One region of the Billgrantia sulfidoxydans genome, then DNA from elsewhere that is predicted to be linked to it. Evidence: predicted binding sites of a transcription regulator. Region 1 holds the regulator's gene; the other holds the start of a gene.
The links. The regulator LexA, encoded in region 1, represses DNA repair genes until DNA is damaged. The targets are predictions, from matches to a motif close to TACTGTNTANNTANACAGTA.

Region 1 (10,136 bases):
ACCACAGCTTCGGCGGCTGGAAGCGCTCGCTGTTCGGCGACCTGGCCGCCTACGGGCCGGATGCCGTGCGCTTCTATACCAAGCGCAAGACCGTCACCCAGCGCTGGCCGTCAGCCGGGGTTCGCGAGGGCGCGCAGTTCTCCTTCCCCTCCTGAACGCCAGGCGATGGCATGAAGCCGAACCAGGTCTCCTGGTTCGGCTTTTTCATTTGCGCCATTCTCACGGCTTGAGCGTTCGGGTGACAGGCGCTGCTCAGCGCCCCAGGGCTTGAAGCACCGCCTTGCGGGAGGCCCGCTCACGCTCGGCATAGAGTGCCAGCTCATCGCTGACCGGCGCCCCCAAGGCCTGCTCGAAGGCCTCGCGATTGGCGTTGCCGGCATAGGCCCCGTTCTGCCCGCCCCCCAGGTTCGATTGGAAGATCCCTGCCGCACTGACCGGCAGAAAGTCTTCGTAGGTGAGTGGCAACGCCTCCACCAGGCCCTGGGCGATCAGCGCCTCCAGGCCAGCGCCCTCCACTCGGCCTGCCGCCGTGCCGGCGTCACTCTCCCCACGGACCGCCGCCGTGCCGGCGTCACTCTCCACACGGACCGCCGCCGTGCCGGCGTCGGTGAGGCGATAGTGGAAGAAGGCCAGCCCCTCGCGTCGCAGAACGGTCTCGTCATCGGGGAAGTCGGCGAAGACGTCTTCGAGCACACGCTGATGCGCCTCGTTGTCGAGCCCGGCGGAGCGGCGCCGCGCTTCGCCAAGCAGGCTGTCGTAGCGCTCACGTCCCCTGGCGGTCAGCGCCATGCCGCGCTGCTCGATTTCACCGAAGCGGGCGGTATGGGTCCCCTGCCGCTCACCGGCAAAACGGATTCCCTCCTCCAGCGCCTTGAAGCTGGTCTGGCGCAGCAGGATGGGACAGGCGCGGCGGGGCGGCCCCTCGATCACCGCCTTGGGCTGCATGCCGGCGTCGGGCATGCGCCGCTGCACTTCGTCGATGTCCAACGTGCGCGGCGTGAGGTGATTGATGTGCGGGCCGCGGAAGCAGACCACGTCGGCGATCAGCCGGTGCTCGGCATGCAGCGCCTGGTAAGTGTCCAGGTCTACCGTGGCGTCGCGATGCCAGCGGAACGTCTCCAGGGCCTCGCCGATGAAGCGCTCGGCCTGCTCTTCATCGAGCCCGCCCTGCGCTTCATGGAGTCCGATCAGTTGGCGACAGCCCGGGGTGAAGATATCGCGGCCGGCAAGGATGGCCGCGGCCCGCTCCCGCAGTGCCGGGCTCTCGATCAGCTCGAGGCGTAGCAGCGACGTGAAGATGCGGAAGGGGTTACGCGCCAGCGCCGCGTCATCCACCGGGCGGAAGGCCGTGGAGTGTACCGGCACGCCGGCTTCGGAGAGGTCGTAGTAGCCCACCGGATGCATGCCCATGACGGCGAACAGGCGACGCAGCATGGCCAGCTCCTGGGCCGTGCCCACGCGAATGGCACCATGACGCTCGGCACCGAGGCGTTCCAGTTCGCCATGGGCGGCAAGACGCTCGGCCAGGGCGGGATCGGCCTCCAGGACTTGCCGGTTGACGCGCTCGACCAGATCGAGCAGCGCCCCGTACTGCGGCACTTCCGCCTGGTACATCACCGACATGGCCCGGGAAAAGCGGTCGCGGATCTCATCGGAAGAAAGGTAGGGGGCAGGCAATTCAGGCCTCCTCGGTATTGGGTTGAACGAGCGATTCCAGGGCGCGCTCGAGCCGCCAGAGTCCTTCTTGCAGGGTGTCGGGCTCGGCGGTCAGCGGCGCCAGCAAACGCAGCACGTTGCGCCGTCGGCCGCTGGGCATCAGCAACACGCCGGCCTCGCGCGCCGCCGCCAGCAGCGCAGCCAGGTGCTCGGCACCGCTGGCCCGGTCGGTGTCCTCGAAGACGATCCCGCGCATGGTGCCCACGCCGGTGAGCTTGCCCAGCATCGGGAAGCGCCCACTGGCCTGCCAGCGTCGAAGGATCTCGACGATCAGCGCCTCCTGGCGCGTTCCCCAGCTCGCCAGGGCCTCTTCGCTCATCAGGGCCATCACCGTACGCGCCGCAGCGCAGGCCAGGGCGTTGCCCGAGTAGGTACCGCCCAGCCCGCCCTTGGGCACGGCGTCCATGAACTCCGCCCTACCCGCCACCGCCGCCAATGGCAGCCCCGCCGCCATGCTCTTGCCCATCAGCAGCAGATCGGGCTCGACGCCCAGCCGTGAGAAGGCGAAGCGGGTCCCGGTACGCCCGAACCCCGACTGGATTTCGTCGAAGATCAGCACGATGCCGTGGCTGTCGCACAGGGCACGCAGCCGCTTGGCGAAGTCGCCACATAGCACGCGGAAACCACCCTCGCCCTGGACCGGTTCGACGATGATGCACGCCACTTCATCGGCAGGTGTTTCGACCTCGAAGAGGCGCTCCAGGGCGGCCATGGCCTGGTCGGCATCGACATCGCTGTCGCCGCTGGGGAAAGGCACGTGGTAGACCGGGCCCGGCAAGGCGCCCAGGCGGTTCTTGTAGGGCTTCACCTTGCCATTGAGATTCAACGCCGCCAGCGTGCGCCCATGGAAGCCGTCGTCGAAGGCGATGACCGCCTGGCGCCCGGTCGCCGCACGCGCCACCTTCAAGGCGTTCTCGGTGGCTTCGGCACCGCTGTTGGTGAGCATGCAGGAGAGCGGATAGGAGACGGGCACGAAGGCATCCAACGCCTCGACGACTTCCAGGTAGCCGCGGTGTGGTACGGCGTTGAACGCCGAATGTATCAGCGTATCGGCCTGCGACTTCACGGCCTCGACGATCGCGGGATGCGAATGTCCCAGGTTGAGGACGCCGATACCGCCAATGAAGTCGATATAGTGCGCGCCACGCTCGTCCCACACCTCGGCATTACGCCCCCGCTCGATACAGATGGGGTGCACGATGCCCAGGCCCTGGCTGACGTGAGGTAAATCCATGAACAATGTCCCGCAAGCATGAGAGGTCAGAAGCGCAATGAGAGCAGATGGCCGAGGGCATGCTCAAACGAAAAAAAGACGCCTATGCATTCCATAAAGTCATGAAACAAGGCGTCTTATACTTTTTCCACCAAACTTTCAGCAATCTGCATCCATGGCTTGCGTTGGCATTCCGAAAACTATCGCGGATGAGGTATTCGCGAGCTAGAGCCCTTTAGGCGCGAATATCCCCGGCGCATTGCGCCAATACCCCTTGTAGTCCATGCCGAAGCCGAACACGTAGCGGTCGACCACTTCGAGGCTGCAGTAGTCGGCCTTGAGGCCCGGCACCGCCTTGCGATCATGGCGCTTGTCCACCAGCACGGCGGTGGAAATGCTCGCCGCACCGGCTTCGCGGCAGTAGTCGAGAATGGCGGCAAGCGTCGCGCCTTCGTCGAGGATGTCGTCGACGATGACCACATGACGATCGGCCATGGGGATCTCGGGCGACACACGCCAGAACAGCTCTCCGCCACGCAGGCCGCCGCGATAGCGGGTGGCGTGGAGGTAATCGACTTCCAGCGGGAATCCCAGCCGGGTCAGCAGGTGTCCCGTGGTGATCAGGCCGCCGTTCATCACGCAGTAGAACACCGGCAGCTTGTCGCCCAGGTCGGCGGTGATCTGCTCGGCCATGCGATCCAGGGCGCGTTCGACCTCTGCGTGGCTGATCAGGCAGTCGGCATTCTCCATGACGTCGCGCATGGTAGCCAGGGAGTCGTGAAAATCGGCTTCGAGTTTGGGCATGAAGGACTCGTGTCAAAGCAGGTAAACGAATAGGGAAAACGACAAGACGGATCAGAGCGTGGCCATGGCTTCCAGGCGCGCATGCACCCGGCGCCAGCGCCCCAGGGCCTCGAGCGCCTCGATGTCGGGACGCGCCCGGCCGTAACGCAGGCGCGCCGTCAGCCGCGTGGTTCGCCCCTGGCAGGCGTCCAGCACCTCGAGTGCCGCCGCACGGTCATTGCACACCAGCACCATGTCGCAACCGGCACTCAGCGCGGCCATGGCCCGCTCGCCCGGCGCCCCGGCAAAGCCGGCACCGGCCATGCCGAGGTCGTCGGAGAAGATAGCCCCCTTGAAGCCCAGCGACTCGCGCAGCAGGCCCAGCCAGCTTGTCGAGAAGCCCGCCGGGCGCGAATCGAAGGCGGAATAGATCACGTGAGCCGGCATCACGCCGTCGAGCCGGCCGGCGAGTTCGGCGAACGGCACCAGGTCGTGCCGGCGCAGCGCCTCGAGCGGGCGCTCGTCGACCGGCAGCTCCAGGTGGGAATCCGCCGCCACCCCGCCGTGGCCGGGGAAATGCTTGCCCACCGCCGCCATGCCGGCTTCGTGCAAGCCGCTGACGAAGGCGCCGGCCATGGCCGCCACGGCCTGGGGGTCGGAGGAGAAGCTGCGATCGCCGATCACGCTGGAAAGGCCAACATCGACATCGAGCACCGGGGCGAAGCTGAGATCAAGGCCGCAGGCCGCCATCTCCATGCCCAGCAGCCAGCCGGCATCGAGACACAGCCTCAGGGTCACCTCCGGGGCCACGGCATAATCCCGGCCGATCCGCCCCATGGCCGGCAGGCGCGTCACCCCTTCACGCAGCCGCTGCACGCGACCGCCCTCCTGGTCGATGGCGAGCAACAGCTCCGGGCGTACGCGCCGTATGGCATCGCAAAGCTCCCGCACCTGCCGCGCATTCTCGACGTTGCGAGAAAACAGGATGACGCCCCCCACTTCGGGGCGCTTGAGCAGCGCACGCTCTTCCTTGCGTAATGCGGTGCCTTCCAGATCGAGCATCACCGGGCCGAGGGTCTGGGTCATGATCGGAGTCCTTGGGCATGAAAGGGAGCTGATTCTAGACCAAAGCCGTCTACGGCAACAGCCATCGGTGCGGTAAGAACCGTACCGGAAACGGCGCTTCCTTCCTAGCTCACTCGTGCAGCCAGACGGGAGTGCCCGGCAGTGCCAGCGCGAAGACTTCCAGCAGCGCCTGGTCACGCATGCGGATGCAGCCATGCGAACGGGGCACCCCCATCGGCTGATCCGGCGGCGTACCGTGTAGATAGATATAGCGCCTCTGGGAATCGACGTCGCCGCCGCGATTGATACCCCGCTCGAGTCCGCACAGCCACAGGATGCGGGTCAGGATCCAGTCGCGCCCGGGGTGGGCGGCGGCCAGCGTCGCGCTATAGACCTCGCCGGTGGAACGCCGGCCACGAAAAACGGTACCCGGCGGCTGCCCATGGCCGATGGCGGCCCTGACGTAATGCCAACCGAGCGGCGTGCAGCCGCTGCCTTCGCGTTGGCCCGTTCCCGCCAACGCCGTCGATACGGGCCACTCCAGCAGGCGTCTGTCGCCCTGCCACTGGACCAGGCACTGGCGCCCGATGTCGACTTCGAACCAGCACCCGTCCCGGGGCGGCAACGCCTCCAGCCGCGGAGTATGCATGTCAGCTCGCCCTGGCCGGCTGCGCGGCAGGCGGCGGCAGAGGGGCGTTCATTGCGGCGACCACCACAGGGCGCAGGCGACGAATCAAGTCGCGCACCGAAACATGCTCGTGGTAGTCCTTCTCGGCGATGTCGCGCAGCGCGTCGAGACCCGAGAGGGTAAAGATCACCGTTCCCAGGACGAAGTGAAGGCGCCAGAAACGCTCGGCATCGGGAAGCTCCGGGGTGGCGCGGCGCACCAGGTCGGTGAAGCGGGTGAAGACGCTGCCGTACTCTTCCTGGATGTGACGACGCAAATGTCCCTGGGCCTGGCTGTAGGCAAGCCCCAGCAGCTTCATGAACACCTTGAGGCTGTGCTTCTCGGCCGGCACCTCAAGCACGGTGCGAGCCATGGTTTCCAGAAGCACCTCCAGCGGGATGACATTGCCGGCATGCTGAGCCTCGAGCTCGTCGAGGGCATGGTGGAAGCGCACCGTGAAGGGGTCGAGGTAGCGTGAGAAGACCGCCTGGATCAGCGCTTTCTTCGAGCCGAAATGATAGTTGACCGCGGCGAGGTTGACGCGAGCCTTGCTGGTGATGGTGCGCAGCGAGGTCTCGGCGAAGCCGCGCTCGGCGAACAGCACCTCGGCGGTGTCGAGGATGCGCGTGACGGTATCGGTCTGGGCCATGATCAGTTCCCACTGGAAACGACTGTTTTAAACATTACAAAAGTCTACGCCATTACGATGCACGGCTCAATGTCACGACAGCCAGAAGCGTTTTAAACGATTTACGAACGCCGCGCGATCCCGCACGCTGCCTTTTACTGTATGGGCTTCCATGCTGTATACTTGACCAATACGGCCTTCACGCCTCTGGAGTTCGCCATGACACGCCCGCTCACTTCGCGTCAGCAAAACGTCTATGACTTCATCGTCAAGACCATGAACGAATTCGGCTACCCCCCCACGCGGGCCGAGATCGCCCGAGCGCTGGGCTTCCGCTCGCCCAATGCCGCCGAGGAGCACCTGCGCGCACTGGAACGCAAGGGCGTGATCAGGGTGATACGCGGCACCTCACGCGGCATACGCCTGCCGGCTCAGGAAGCCGACAGCATCGTCAGTGAGCCGAGCGGCGAGGGGCTGCCGATCATCGGCGAAGTGGCTGCCGGCAGCCCCGTCCTCGCCGCCGAGCACATCGACCGCTATTGCCCCCTGCCCCCGGATTTCTTCACGCCTCGCGCCGACTACCTGCTCAAGGTTCGCGGGCTCTCGATGAAGGACGTCGGCATCCTCGAGGGCGACCTGCTGGCCGTGCATCGCACCGATCGCGTGCGCGACGGCCAGATCGTGGTCGCGCGCCTGGAAGACGAGGTCACGGTCAAGCGCTTTCATCGCCAGGGTCATCGCGTTGTGCTGGAGGCCGAGAACGCCGACTTCGCTCCGATAGAGGTGGATCTGCGCCACCAAGAACTCGAGATCGAGGGGATTGGGGTGGGGGTCATTCGCGGCGGCAACGGCCAAGCCTTGGGGTAAGAGCTGGCTGCGCTTGGCCATACGGCGTTAAAAATTGGCTTAAAATGCTCATTTGCAACAGCAAACTCCGCTTTTTCGCCAATTTTTGCCTTGTCTGGCCTTCGCTCGCTCAGCTCCGACGTCCTGGCGAATCTCCATGAGCCGCAAGATTCTGCATGCCGACTGTGACTGCTTCTACGCCGCGGTGGAGATGCGTGACAACCCGGCGCTGCGTGAGGTACCGCTGGCCATCGGTGGCAGTGCGGAGGGGCGCGGGGTCATCGCGACCTGCAACTACCCTGCCCGTGCCTACGGCATTCACTCCGCCATGCCGACGGCGCGGGCACTGCGGCTGTGCCCCCACCTGACTCTGCTGCGCGGGGATTTCGACCGCTACCGCGAAGCGTCACGCCAGATATCGGCGATCTTCCACGAACTGACACCGCTGGTGGAGCCGCTGTCACTGGACGAGGCCTTTCTCGACGTCACCGAGGTGACGCGCTTCTCGGGCAGCGCCACCTGGATGGCACGCTGGCTGAAGGAGGAGTGCCTGAAGCGCGTCGGCATCACGGTGTCGGTAGGCGCCGCCCCGTCGAAGTTTCTGGCCAAGATCGCCAGCGACTGGGAGAAGCCCGACGGCCTGACCGTCATCTCCCCTTCCCAGGTGGACGACTTCGTGCGCCAACTTCCGGTCACCAAGCTGCACGGCGTCGGCCCGGCCACGGCCAAGCGCTTGCAGGCGCTCGACATCGACACCTGCAGCGATCTGCAGACAATGCCGCTGGAACGCCTGCTGCAGGAGTTCGGCAAGTTCGGCCGACGCCTGTTCGAACTCGCGCGAGGCATTGACGACAGGCCGGTGCGCATCGAGCGCGAACGCAAGTCGGTGAGCGCGGAGACCACCTTCGCCAGCGACCTGCCCGAGCTCGCGCTCTGCTACGCCGAGCTAGCACCGCTGTGCGAGCGCCTCGACGCCCGGCTCGCCCGCCACGGGCATCCGCCCGTCGCCGGCATTTTCGTCAAGGTACGCTTCGACGACTTTTCCCTCACCACCCTCGACTCACGAGGCGGCTTGCCTGACCTGGAAAATTTCGCTGCCCTGATGGAACAGGCCTGGGCGCGTCGCGCGCGCCCGGTACGGCTGCTCGGCGTAGGAGTCAGGCTGGTGACGGACGATGCTCGGCGCCAGCTCAGCCTGCCGTTTTAAAGATTCACTTGGTATCGATATAGCGGTGGTCGTTGAAGGTGGCGACCCAGTCGGGGTGATAGACCATCAGCACGCTGAGCAGCATGCCGGTGAGAAAGGCCTCCGACGGCATCAGCAGTGGCAGGAACAGGGCGTACTCCTTGGCCAGATGGACGGCATCCGGGTCGGTAGCACCGAGCATGACCAGCCCCAGACCGGCAAGCCCCGTGCCCAGCGTCGCCAGCGCTGCACCGAAGAAGCCGCACAGGAAAAGAAAGATCATCAGGTTGTCGGGCAGGTAGCGATCGACGATGCGCCATATCGACACCATCACCAGGACCGGCACCAACCCGGTAATCAGCACGTTGACGCCGAGCAGAGGCCAGCCTGCCTTGCCCAACGCGACCAGCGAGAGGTTGGCCAGCAGATTGGTCACCAGTGCCAGCGGCGCCTTGAAGACCAGCGTCAGCAGTGCCGTCAGCATCAGCTGCAGCGCCAGCCAATCGACCGACTGGGCCCTGAGCTGCCACAGCAGCACGACGGCCACACTGGCCGCCAGCCAGCGATGCTGCAGGCCGTGGTCGGCCAGCAGCGGCTGCCAAGGGCGCTGCACCAGCGCCAGGCCCAGCACCGTCAGCGAGATCAGCCCGCATGCGATCAGCAGCCAGGGGGCCAGAATCGGCTCGGAAAAGGTCATTGCCGCACTACCAGTCAGGGATCAGGCGAAGACGACGGTCTTGTTGCCATGTATCAGCACCCGGTCCTCCAGATGCCAGCGCAGGCCGCGCGCCAGTACCGCCTTCTCCACGTCGCGGCCGAAGCGCACCAGGTCCTGCGGCGTGTGGCAGTGGCTCACGCGGTGTATGTCCTGTTCGATGATCGGCCCGGCGTCCAGTTCCTCGGTCACGTAGTGACAGGTGGCACCGATCAACTTGACGCCCCGCGAGTGGGCCTGGTGATAGGGCCGTGCCCCGGCAAACGACGGCAGGAAACTGTGGTGGATGTTGATGACCCGCCCGGCATAGCGCTCACACAACCGCGGCGGCAGGATCTGCATGTAGCGGGCGAGCACCACGATGTCGGCCTCCATTGCCTCCACATGTCGCTCGACTTCAGCGAAGGCTGCGCTCTTGTCATCGGCTCCAACCGGTACGTGGTAATAGGGCAGGCCATGCCACTCGACCATGCTGCGCATGTCGTCATGGTTCGAGATCACACCGACGATGTCGCCCTCCAGCTCACCGGCCGTCCAGCGGTACAGCAAGTCGACCAGGCAGTGGGATTCCCGCGAGACCATGAGCACCACCCGCGGCCGACGGCGCGTATCGCGCAGCGCCCATTCCATGTCGAATTCCCGCGCCACAGGCTCGAAGGCCTCCTGCAACTCGGCGGCGGTCATGCCGATGGAGTCGGCCAGGATCTCGTAGCGCATGAAGAAGCGTCCGGCCTCAAGGTCGGAGTGCTGGCTGGCTTCCGTGATGGAACCGCCGTGACCAGCAATGAAACCGGAGACGCGGGCCACGATGCCGCGGCGGTCGGGGCAGGAAACGACGAGTCGATAATAGTGGGACATGGGCCAACCTGGTACGGAGCGGTGTTCGAAGAGCACGCATTGTAGCGAACTCGGCAGACCCGCGACACGCCTGCTCCCGCACACGCCACCGGCATCGCATTGTGGAGGGTCGCGACGATCCGTATAGTGAAGTTTCCATTGTCTGGTCTAGATTTGCCGATGCCTTCGACTCACGCCACGATTCGTCCCCGCCGCCGCTCCCCGCTTTACTTCCTGCCACTGGGGGGCTGCGGCGAGATCGGCATGAACCTGGGGCTCTACGGGCATGAGAACGACTGGATTGCCGTCGATTGCGGCATGATGATTCGCCAGGATTTGCCGGATTCCCCGCTACAGGTACCCAGTCTCGAGACGCCCGAGGCGCTGGACATCCGCCCCTCGGCGCTGATCATCACGCATGGACACGAAGATCATATCGGCGCTGCCGCCTGGCTGTGGCCCAAGTGGCAATGTCCCGTA
Region 2 (10,136 bases), 2.2 Mb from region 1:
CGGCTGGCTCTCGGGCAGCATGCCGGCGGGGTCGGCGCTCTCGGCCGCCGGGCCGAGATCGTCCTGCGCCCGCAGCTCGATGTCCTCGGAGAAATCCCCTTCCTGCTGCACGTTGACCAGGCGGTCGCCGGCGAAGGTCAGCGTCAATCGGCGCTGCTGCACGCCGCCGTAGGCTTCGTCGAGGCGGAACACATAGTCCCACTGGTTGGCGTCGAAGGGCGCTTCCAGCAGCGGCCGGCCCAGCAGGTCGACGACCTGGGCGCGGCTCAGGCCGGGCTGGAGCTGCTGGACCATGCCCTCGGTGATGTAGTTGCCCTGGGGAAGGTCGCGCTTGTAGACGCAGCCGCTGACGACGGTCAGGGCGATGACGAGCGGGAGGGTTTTGATCAGCTTTTGCATTTGTGTCCGTTCTTCACTATCGTGGATTCGGTCGATCATACCCGACCCTACCTGATACTGCGAAGAGCGAACATGGCCGACCAGAACCATGAACTGCGCAAGGCGGGCCTCAAGGTCACCCTGCCGCGAGTGAAGATCCTGCAGATCCTCGAGAATGCCACGGGTCAGCATCACCTGAGCGCTGAGGATGTCTACAAGACCCTGCTGGAAGCCGGGGAAGACGTCGGCCTGGCGACCGTTTATCGCGTGCTGACCCAGTTCGAGTCGGCGGGCCTGGTGATTCGCCACAACTTCGATGGCGGCCATGCCGTGTTCGAGATCTCCCAGGAGGAGCACCACGACCACATGGTGTGCCTCGACAGTGGCGAGATCATCGAGTTCTTCGACGAGACCATCGAGCGCCGTCAGCAGGAGATTGCCGAGGAGCACGGCTTCGAACTCGTCGATCATGCTCTGGTGCTCTACGTGCGTCCGCGCGGCTCCAATGCCACGCGCCAGGAGGGTTCGCCGCGCAAGTGAGGCGTGGGTGAGTGCCGAATCAGCGCCATGGCGGCCCCGATCCTCGATCGGGGCCGCTTGCGTTAAGAGGCTGGAGCGGGTTAGTGGGCGGCGCCCTGCTGGCTGGCATCGAGCATCTCTCGAGCGTGAGCCAGGGTGCGGTCGGAGAGGTTGACCCCGCCGAGCATGCGCGCCAGCTCGCTGACCCGGCCGGCCTCGTCGAGCAGCGCCATGCGCGTCAGGGTGGAGTCGCGCTTGGCCCGCTTCTCGATGTGTAGGTGATGATGGGCCTGGGCCGCCACCTGAGGCAGGTGGGTCACGGTCATCACCTGGCCGTTCTCGCCCAGCCGGCGCAACAGCTGGCCGACGATCTCCGCGGTGGCGCCAGAGATGCCCACGTCGACCTCGTCGAACACCAGGCTGGGTATGGTCGAGTGGCGTGCCGCGACCACCTGGATCGCCAGGCTGATGCGCGACAGCTCGCCGCCAGAGGCGACCTTGGCCAGCGGCCGCGGCGGCTGGCCGGGGTTGGCACTGATCAGGAAGCGCACCGCCTCCATGCCGTCCGGCTGCGGCGACTGCCGCGCCTCCACTTCCACCTCGAAGCGTGCCTTGCCCATGGCCAGGAAGGCGAGCTGCTCCTGCACCGCCTTGCCGAATTTTCCCGCCGCCTGGCGGCGAGCCTCGCCGACCGTGCGCGCCCGCTCGCGCCAGCCGTCGCGCAGGGCCTCCACTTCGGCGCGCAGCGCCTCGAGGTCATGCTCGCTCCCTTCGAGGCCCGCCAGCTCGGCCTGCAGCCGGCGATGCAGCGCGGGCAGCTCTTCAGGCATCACGTGATGCTTGCGCGCGATGCGATGCACCTCGCCCAGCCGCGACTCCACCCAGGCCAAGCGCTCCGGGTCGAGCTCGGTGGCGTCGGCGAAGCGGTTGAGCTCGCGCACGGCCTCCTCGATCTGGATGCGTGCCTCGCCCAGCATGGCGAGCACCTCGGCCAGCGCGCCTCGGTCGCTGCCCGGCAGCGGGTCGAGGTGTTGGGTGGCCTGGTGGAGCAGCGTCAGCACGCCGCCTTCGTCACCGTCGCAGCACTCGGCGGCAAACTGCGCCTCGCGCAGCGTCTCCTCGGCGTGGGCGAGCTGCTCCTGCTCGTGCTCCAGAGTGGCGAGTTCCTCCTCGCCCAGGGCCAGGGCGTCGAGCTCCTCGACCTGATAGCGCAGCAGCTGGCGGCGCGCCTGCACCTCGTCGCCGCTCTCGGTCAGCTGCCTGAGGCGGCGCCGGGCCGACTGCCAGCGGCGGAAGGTCTCTCCGAGCTGGTTGACGGCGCTGCGGTTGCCGGCGAAATCGTCGAGCAGGCGCAGGTGGGTCTCCTCGCGCAGCAGCAGCTGATGGGCATGCTGGCCGTGGATCTCGACCAGATGCTCGCCGAGCGCCTTGAGGTCGGCCACCGTGGCCGGCTGGCCGTTGATCCACGCCTTCGAGCGGCCGCCCGCGGTTACCACGCGGCGCAGCAGGCAGTCGTCGGCGGGCAGCTCGCGTTCCTCGAGCCAGCGCCGGGCGGCGGGCAGCGTGGCGATGTCGAAGCGCGCCGAGAGGTCGGCGCGCTCGCAGCCGTGGCGCACGCTGCCGGCATCGGCACGCTCGCCCAGGCACAGCCCCAGGGCGCCGAGCAGGATCGACTTGCCCGCCCCGGTCTCCCCGGTGATGGCGGTCATGCCGCCGGCAAGTTCCAGGTCGAGCGTATCGACGATGGCGAAATCGCGAATGGCAAGCTGCGTCAGCATGGGGCCTCCCGGTAGCCGCGACAGGGCTGGATATCCATACACGGTATTGCGTTTTTATACAGTAGTCGAGACTGCCGCTCAACGCTTCCTCTGGCACATGAGCCTCGCGGGTCTCTTGAGATTGCGGGCAGGGCCCCCATATAGGCGGCAGACCAGGCTTTCGCCCAATCGAAACCGTTGCGGCCGCATGGCCGAACCACGCTTCAGGAGATGCGCATGGCTAAAGAACCCCAGACCCCGCTTGACGACGAGCTGGAACGGCGCGAGGAGGAGGCCCGGCCGGAGCCGATGGAAGGCGAGCTGGACGACGCGGTCGGCCTTGACGATGACGAGTCCGTCGCCGCCGAGGAGCCGGCGACGGTGAGCGACAATCCCGAGGCCGACATGCTGGCCGCCCAGGTCGAGGAGCTGGAGCAGAGCCTGGCCGAGGCCAAGGACCAGGCGCTACGCGCTGCCGCCGAGGCGCAGAACGTACGCCGCCGCGCCGAACAGGAGGCCGAGAAGGCGCGCAAGTTCGCCCTGGAGCGCTTCGTCAAGGAGCTGCTGCCGGTGGTCGACAGCCTGGAGAAGGCGCTCGAGGCCATGGGCGACGACGCCAGCGAAGCCCACCGCGAGGGCGTGGCCATGACGCTGAAGATGCAGCAGGACGTGCTGGCCAAGTTCGGCGTCGAGCGGCTCGACCCTGCCGGCGAGCCGTTCGACCCGCAGTATCACGAGGCGATGGCCATGGTGCCCAATCCCGAGCTCGAGCCCAACAGCGTGATGGAAGTGGTGCAGAAGGGCTACACGCTCAACGGTCGCCTGGTGCGCCCGGCCATGGTCGTGGTCAGCCAGGCGGCCGGCTGAGCCGAGCGGATGAAAACGGGGGTGGGGCTTGAAAAGCGCATTCACGCCCCCCAGATAGACGTCAACCGCGGCAGCTGCCGCTGAGATGATTCAAGGCAAACGAATTTTCGAGGATTTCCTATGGGACGCATCATCGGTATTGACCTGGGGACCACCAACTCCTGCGTGGCCGTGCTCGACGGCGACAGCGCCAAGGTGATCGAGAACGCCGAGGGCGCCCGCACCACGCCTTCCATCATCGCCTACACCGATGATGGCGAGATCCTGGTGGGGCAGGCGGCCAAGCGCCAAGCGGTCACCAACCCGCAGAACACCCTGTACGCCATCAAGCGCCTGATCGGTCGCCGCTACAAGGACGACGTGGTGCAGAAGGACATCAAGATGGTGCCCTACGGCATCGTCGAGGCCGACAACGGCGACGCCTGGGTTGAGGTCAAGGGCAAGAAGCTGGCACCGCCGCAGGTCAGCGCCGAAGTGCTGAAGAAGATGAAGAAGACCGCCGAGGACTACCTGGGCGAGACCGTCACCGAGGCGGTGATCACGGTGCCGGCCTACTTCAACGACAGCCAGCGCCAGGCCACCAAGGATGCCGGGCGCATCGCCGGCCTCGAGGTCAAGCGCATCATCAACGAGCCCACTGCGGCGGCGCTGGCCTACGGCATGGACAAGGCGCGCGGCGACAAGACCATCGCCGTGTACGACCTGGGCGGCGGTACCTTCGACATCTCGATCATCGAGGTGGCCGACGTCGACGGCGAGACCCAGTTCGAGGTGCTGGCCACCAACGGCGACACCTTCCTCGGCGGTGAAGACTTCGACATGAAGCTGATCAACTACCTGGTCGATCAGTTCAAGGCCGACAGCGGCATCGATCTCTCCGGCGACAACCTGGCCATGCAGCGCCTCAAGGAAGCCGCCGAGAAGGCCAAGATCGAGCTGTCAAGCGCGCAGCAGACCGACGTCAACCTGCCCTACATCACCGCCGACAACACCGGGCCCAAGCACCTCAACGTGAAGGTGACCCGGGCCAAGCTGGAGTCGCTGGTGGAGGAGCTGGTGCAGCGCTCCATGGGGCCGTGCAAGACCGCGCTGGCCGACGCCGGGCTGTCCGCCAACGAGATCGACGACGTGATCCTGGTCGGTGGCCAGACCCGCATGCCGCTGGTGCAGAAGAAGGTGGCCGACTTCTTCGGCAAGGAGGCGCGCAAGGACGTCAACCCGGACGAGGCCGTGGCCGTGGGCGCGGCGATCCAGGGCGGCGTGCTGGGCGGCGACGTCAAGGACGTGCTGCTGCTCGACGTCACTCCGCTGACCCTGGGGATCGAGACCCTGGGCGGCGTGATGACCCCGCTGATCGAGAAGAACACCACCATCCCGACCAAGAAGACCCAGACCTTCTCGACCGCGGACGACAACCAGACCGCCGTGACCATCCACGTGCTGCAGGGCGAGCGCAAGCAGGCCGGCCAGAACAAGTCGCTGGGCCGCTTCGACCTGGCCGACATCCCGCCGGCGCCGCGCGGCGTGCCGCAGATCGAGGTGGCGTTCGACCTCGACGCCAACGGCATCCTCAACGTCTCGGCCAAGGACAAGGCCACCGGCAAGGAGCAGTCGATCGTCATCAAGGCCTCCAGCGGGCTCTCGGATGAGGAGATCGAGCAGATGGTCCGCGACGCCGAGGCGCATGCCGACGAGGACAAGAAGTTCGAGGAACTCGTCCAGCTGCGCAATCAGGCCGACGGCATGATCCACGCCTCGCGCAAGACCCTCAGCGAGGCCGGCGACAAGGCCAGCGACGAGGAGAAGCAGGCCATCGAAAGCGCCATCAGTGAGCTGGAAGAGGCGCTCAAGGGCGACGACAAGGACGCCATCCAGGCCAAGCTCGATGCGCTGACCGAGGCGTCCGGCCAGCTCGCCCAGAAGATGTACGCCGAGCAGGCCGAAGCCGCTCAGCAGGCCGGCGGCGAGCAGGCCGGGGGCGATGGCAAGCCGGATGAGGACGTGGTCGACGCGGAGTACGAAGAAGTCAACGACGACCAGAAGAAGCAGTAATCGCCAAGGCGATGCCACGGACGACGGTAGCGCGGGGGGACGACTCCCGCGTTGCCGTTTCCGCGGATCGGGCAGATCTGCCTAGACCAGGAGGCGCATGGACCCATGTCCAAACGCGATTATTACGAGGTGCTCGGCGTCGAGCGGGGCGCCGACACGAAGGACATCAAGAAGGCCTACCGACGGCTGGCGCAGAAGTACCATCCGGACCGCAATCCGGACGATGACACGGCGGCCGAGCGCTTCCGTGAGGTGTCCGAGGCCTACGAAATCCTCTCCGACGGCGAGAAGCGCGCCGCCTACGACCAGTTCGGCCATGCCGGGGTCGACGGCCAGGCCGGCGGCTTCGGTGGCGGCGGTTTCGGCGGCGCGGGCGCCGGCGGCTTCAGCGACATCTTCGGCGACGTCTTCGGCGACATCTTCGGCGGCGGCGGTGGCCGGCGCAGCCCCCATGCCCCGCAGCGCGGCAGCGACCTGCGCTACAATCTCGAGCTCGATCTCGAGAGCGCCGTCGCCGGTACCACGGTCGATATCCGCGTGCCGCGCCACGTGGAGTGCGACCGCTGCGACGGCAGCGGTGCCGAGCCGGGTTCCACCAAGGAGACCTGCCCCACCTGCAACGGCCACGGCCAGGTGCGCATGCAGCAGGGCTTCTTCGCCGTGCAGCAGACCTGCCCGACCTGTCACGGCAGCGGCGTGCACATCAAGGTGCCGTGCCACAAGTGCCACGGCGAGGGCCGCACGCGCGAGACCCGCACCCTGTCGGTGAAGATCCCCGCCGGGGTGGACAGCGGCGATCGCATTCGTCTCAATGGCGAGGGCGAATCGGGCATCAACGGCGGCCCGCCGGGCGATCTCTACGTGCAGGTGGCGATCAAGCCGCACCACATCTTCCAGCGCGACGGCAAGCACCTGCAGTGCGAGGTGCCGATCAACTTCGTCGACGCCGCCCTGGGCGGCGAACTCGAGGTGCCCACGCTGGACGGCCGGGTCAAGCTCAAGATCCCGCCCGAGACCCAGACCGGCAAGCTGTTCCGCCTGCGCGGCAAGGGCGTCAAGCCGGTACGCGGAGGCCCCCCCGGCGACCTGCTGTGCAAGGTGGTGGTGGAGACACCTGTCAACCTCAACGAGGAGCAGAAGGCACTGCTGCGCCAGCTCCAGGAGAGCCTCGACGGCAGCAACAGCCGCAGCCACTCGCCGAAGAAGACCAGCTTCTTCGACGGCGTGAAGAAGTTCTTCGAGGACATGAAGCCGTAAAGGGCTCCTGCTTCTCATGCTAACAAGGCCCCGGCATCGCCCCAGATGTCGGGGCCTTATTATGTCGTGGCTCAGCGCTCCAGATGATCTAGTCGCCAGGCCAGGGCTTCTCTGGCCGGTTGCCGCTGCGGATCCCGGGGCAACACCAAAGGTAGTCCGTCCAGCTCCCAGAGCCAGCGGTTGTCGGCCACCAAGGGATCAACCGTGGGACTAAGGTGCCAGCGATGGTCGGGACCAGGGGCGATCAAGTGATTATCCATTGCCCAGTGCAGGTTGGGGGTCAGAGCCAGGCCATTGACGGGACGGTCGTCCTGGCTCTCGGAGAAAGGTATCAAGTGGGCCGCTTCCACCAGGTAGCGGTAATCCGGAGTGATATAGCGCAGCCGGCTGGCTGCGCATCGGTAGTCGTAGGCCTCCAGTACCAAGGAGCGGAAGGCGACGGAGCGAGCATACTTCTTGTGTGATTCTTGGATATTGCCCTTCAGCCGCTCGGGATGCTTCTCATATTCGCCGCTGGCCAGCGCCGTCTCAAGGTAGGTCAGGAGGTCTTCGTAGGCCGTCGGATCCGATGCTAGATAGCATTGAGCGATCAGGGCGCAAGCCTCATCGGCCGACTGTCGGTCCTGTAGCGCCGAGAAGAGCACGGGATCGAGCCGCGCAGAGCGGAAGCGCTCCAAGAGTTGATTGAGGGACTTCGGTTGGCCGAGCTGGCTTGCCAGTCCAGCAACCTTTTCCGCATATTCGGGTGACCAGAGTTTCCCAGATGGTCCCTTGTCGCTGCGAAGGTGCCACAAGGGAAGCCAGGCACTGGCCTTGTGCCGCTCGCCAGTAAGCACTTCGTAGATATCGTGGTAGCGCGCCAACAAGCGGGCGTCGAGGATGACCCGGTTCGATGCGACATGGCCAGTCTGGATTTCGCAGATGATCGCTAATAACAAGCAAGGCTTGTTGGGTGCCGGATGCCCCCGGCGTTGCCCAACTCTCAAGCGAGTTAGGTAGGCAAGTGCGTCGAGCATTTCATTGTCTTCCTTTCTCCCCATGCAATTCTGAAATCAAGTTACCACGTCGGCCGGGTTGCAAGGAGTCAACTAATCGAACCAATCGTTTCGTGTAGCCCTGCACCGCGGGTCTGGCGCCAACCCGCCCCGGCGTCTTAGTCTGTTAACTTCAATGCGAAGGGAGATCGTTGTTATGCCGATGTCGCGTGCCGAGATCGCTACCGAGTCCGGGGCGAGGCTGATGAGCCGGCTGTGCAAGCACTGGGCGCACAAGCTGGAGGTGGAGCAGGGCGAGGAGGAGAGCCGCGTGGCGTTCGAGGAGGGCTCCTGTGTGATGCGCGTGGCACCGGGCAAGCTGCTGGTGGCCATCGAGGCGCTGGACGAGGAGACCCTCGATCGCCTGGAGGGCGTGGTGGATTCCCACCTGCAGCGCATGGCGGGCGACGAGGACCTGGCCATCGTCTGGGAAAATTGAGCGCGCCGATATCACCGCGCCTGGCCCATCTGGGCATGCTGCTCTGGGCGCTGCTGGTGGGGCTGTCGTTTCCCGCCGTGGAACTGATGGGCAAGCTTCCTCCGCTGTCGCTCACCGCTCTGCGTTTCGCCATTGCCTGCGCCGGGCTGTGGTGGCTGGCGCGGCGCTCGTCCGAGTTCCTGCCGCCCTGGCGGGTGTTGCCGCTCTACACGCTGATGGGGCTGTGCCTGGCCGGCTTCTTCGGTGCCATGTTCTGGGCCGCCCACCATGCCACCGCGCTCTCCATGGCCACCCTCTACGTCACCGTGCCGCTGCTGGCCTACCTGCTGGGGCTAGGCTTTCGCGTCGAGCGGCCGGGCTGGCAGCTGCCGGCCATTCTCGCGCTGGGCGCGGCGGGCGCGCTGGGGCTCGCCGCTGCCGAGGCGCGCCGTCATGGCGAAGCCATGCAGCTGGGCATCGGCGAGGCGGTGTTCTTCCTCGGCTGCGTGTCGTCGGCGCTCTATCCGGTGCTCAGCAAGTGGGGACTGGCGCGGGAGTGGCTGCCCGAATCGGCGGCGGTGCGCACCTTCTGGAGCCTGGGTCTGGGCGGGCTCGCCATCGGCCTGCTGGGTCTCGCCATCGAGCCCGCCGGCCAGCTCATAGCGATGCGCTGGCAGGACCTGACCCTGGTGATCTATCTCGGGCTCTTCTCCAGTGCGCTCACCTTCTGGCTGATGCAGCGTGCCACGGCGGTACTCACGCCCGGCGCCGTCACCGCCTACGGCTACATGGTGCCGTTCGTCTCGATGTTGCTGCTGTTCGCCACCGCACCCGAGCAGATCGGCTGGCACTGGCTGCCGGGCAGCGCGCTGGTGCTCGCTGCCATCGGCCTGCTGCTGCGTCAGGATGGCAAAGGGGCTCAAGCGCGCTAATCCAGTGCCTCGGTATCCGGCTCGCTGCCAGGCGTGGCGGCCAGCCGCGGGAAGTGGCGGCGAATCTCGGCGTAGAGCGCCTGCACGTCCTCCATGTGGCGGCGCGAGAAGTGGAACGGCACCAGTTGGCCGACCCCGGCCGCGGCGGCGATCTCGCCGCAGGCGCGGGCGGTCAGGTGGCCGGTGCGCCGGGCCTGCTCGGCCTGATCCTCGCGGAACGAGGCCTCGCAGAACAGCACCTCGGCGCCTTGGGCCAGCGAGCGCAGGCGCTCGCGGTTCTCGGGGGTGTCGCCGAAGTCGGTGGCGTAGACCAGGCGCTGGCCCGGCTGCGAGAACAGCAGCAGCTCCGCCAGCTCGGCGACCGGGCGCCGGCTGCCATCGGGCAGCGCGATATCGCCCGCGTCATCGCGCTCCAGCATGCGCTGCTTGAGCTCGCCGAGCCAGGGTCCCGGCGCCCAGCCGTGGGCCTCGAGCCCCTCCTTGCGCACCTTGAGCTGGGTTTCCGGCTCATAGGCGAAGGCCAGTACCGGAGTGCCGTGGTCCAGGGTGGTCGCTCTGACGCGAAAGCCGGGCTCGGCGTGGATCACACCGGCGTCCACCTCGCGCGGGGAGAGCGCCTTCATCGGCTGGCCTGCCACCAGGCGGTAATGTGCCAGGCGCTCGCCGTGCAGCTCGAAGACTTCGAAGCGGGGCGCCTTCTCCTCCACCCGATCCCACAGGATGCCGCGCAGAAAGCCGTCCAGGTGGCCGGCGAGCCCGGGCGGGCCGTAGACCCGGCAGGGCGAGTAGTCGCCGATGCGTGAGCGCAGCAGCCACAGGAAGCCGCCGATGTGGTCGGCGTGGGCATGGCTGACGAACACGTCGCTGACCTGGTGGGCCAGCCGTGCCGGCAGCCGGCCGGGATCGCCCAGGTCGAACAGCA

Region 2: a site for LexA is predicted at 2,720-2,739, ahead of recN (DNA repair protein RecN). Genes of this name have one in related genera too.

Annotation. Positions count from the first base shown of each region.
Region 1 covers NZ_CP053381.1:2,035,837-2,045,972, reverse strand. The annotation lists gene HNO51_RS09580 (CoA-acylating methylmalonate-semialdehyde dehydrogenase) at 1-155, shown strand, start outside; gene hglS (2-oxoadipate dioxygenase/decarboxylase HglS) at 253-1,623, opposite strand; gene HNO51_RS09570 (2-aminoadipate transaminase) at 1,679-2,950, opposite strand; gene HNO51_RS09565 (hypoxanthine-guanine phosphoribosyltransferase) at 3,155-3,733, opposite strand; gene nagZ (beta-N-acetylhexosaminidase) at 3,785-4,798, opposite strand; gene HNO51_RS09555 (L,D-transpeptidase) at 4,908-5,426, opposite strand; gene HNO51_RS09550 (TetR/AcrR family transcriptional regulator) at 5,428-6,093, opposite strand; gene lexA (transcriptional repressor LexA) at 6,292-6,939, shown strand; gene dinB (DNA polymerase IV) at 7,076-8,125, shown strand; gene HNO51_RS09535 (energy-coupling factor ABC transporter permease) at 8,130-8,801, opposite strand; gene purU (formyltetrahydrofolate deformylase) at 8,823-9,677, opposite strand; gene HNO51_RS09525 (ribonuclease J) at 9,921-10,136, shown strand, end outside.
Region 2 covers NZ_CP053381.1:4,260,135-4,270,270, reverse strand. The annotation lists gene HNO51_RS19850 (outer membrane protein assembly factor BamE) at 1-399, opposite strand, end outside; gene fur (ferric iron uptake transcriptional regulator) at 472-918, shown strand; gene recN (DNA repair protein RecN) at 999-2,675, opposite strand; gene grpE (nucleotide exchange factor GrpE) at 2,892-3,521, shown strand; gene dnaK (molecular chaperone DnaK) at 3,642-5,573, shown strand; gene dnaJ (molecular chaperone DnaJ) at 5,679-6,830, shown strand; gene HNO51_RS19820 (HNH endonuclease) at 6,902-7,846, opposite strand; gene HNO51_RS19815 (DUF2218 domain-containing protein) at 8,022-8,303, shown strand; gene HNO51_RS19810 (DMT family transporter) at 8,300-9,214, shown strand; gene HNO51_RS19805 (MBL fold metallo-hydrolase) at 9,211-10,136, opposite strand, start outside.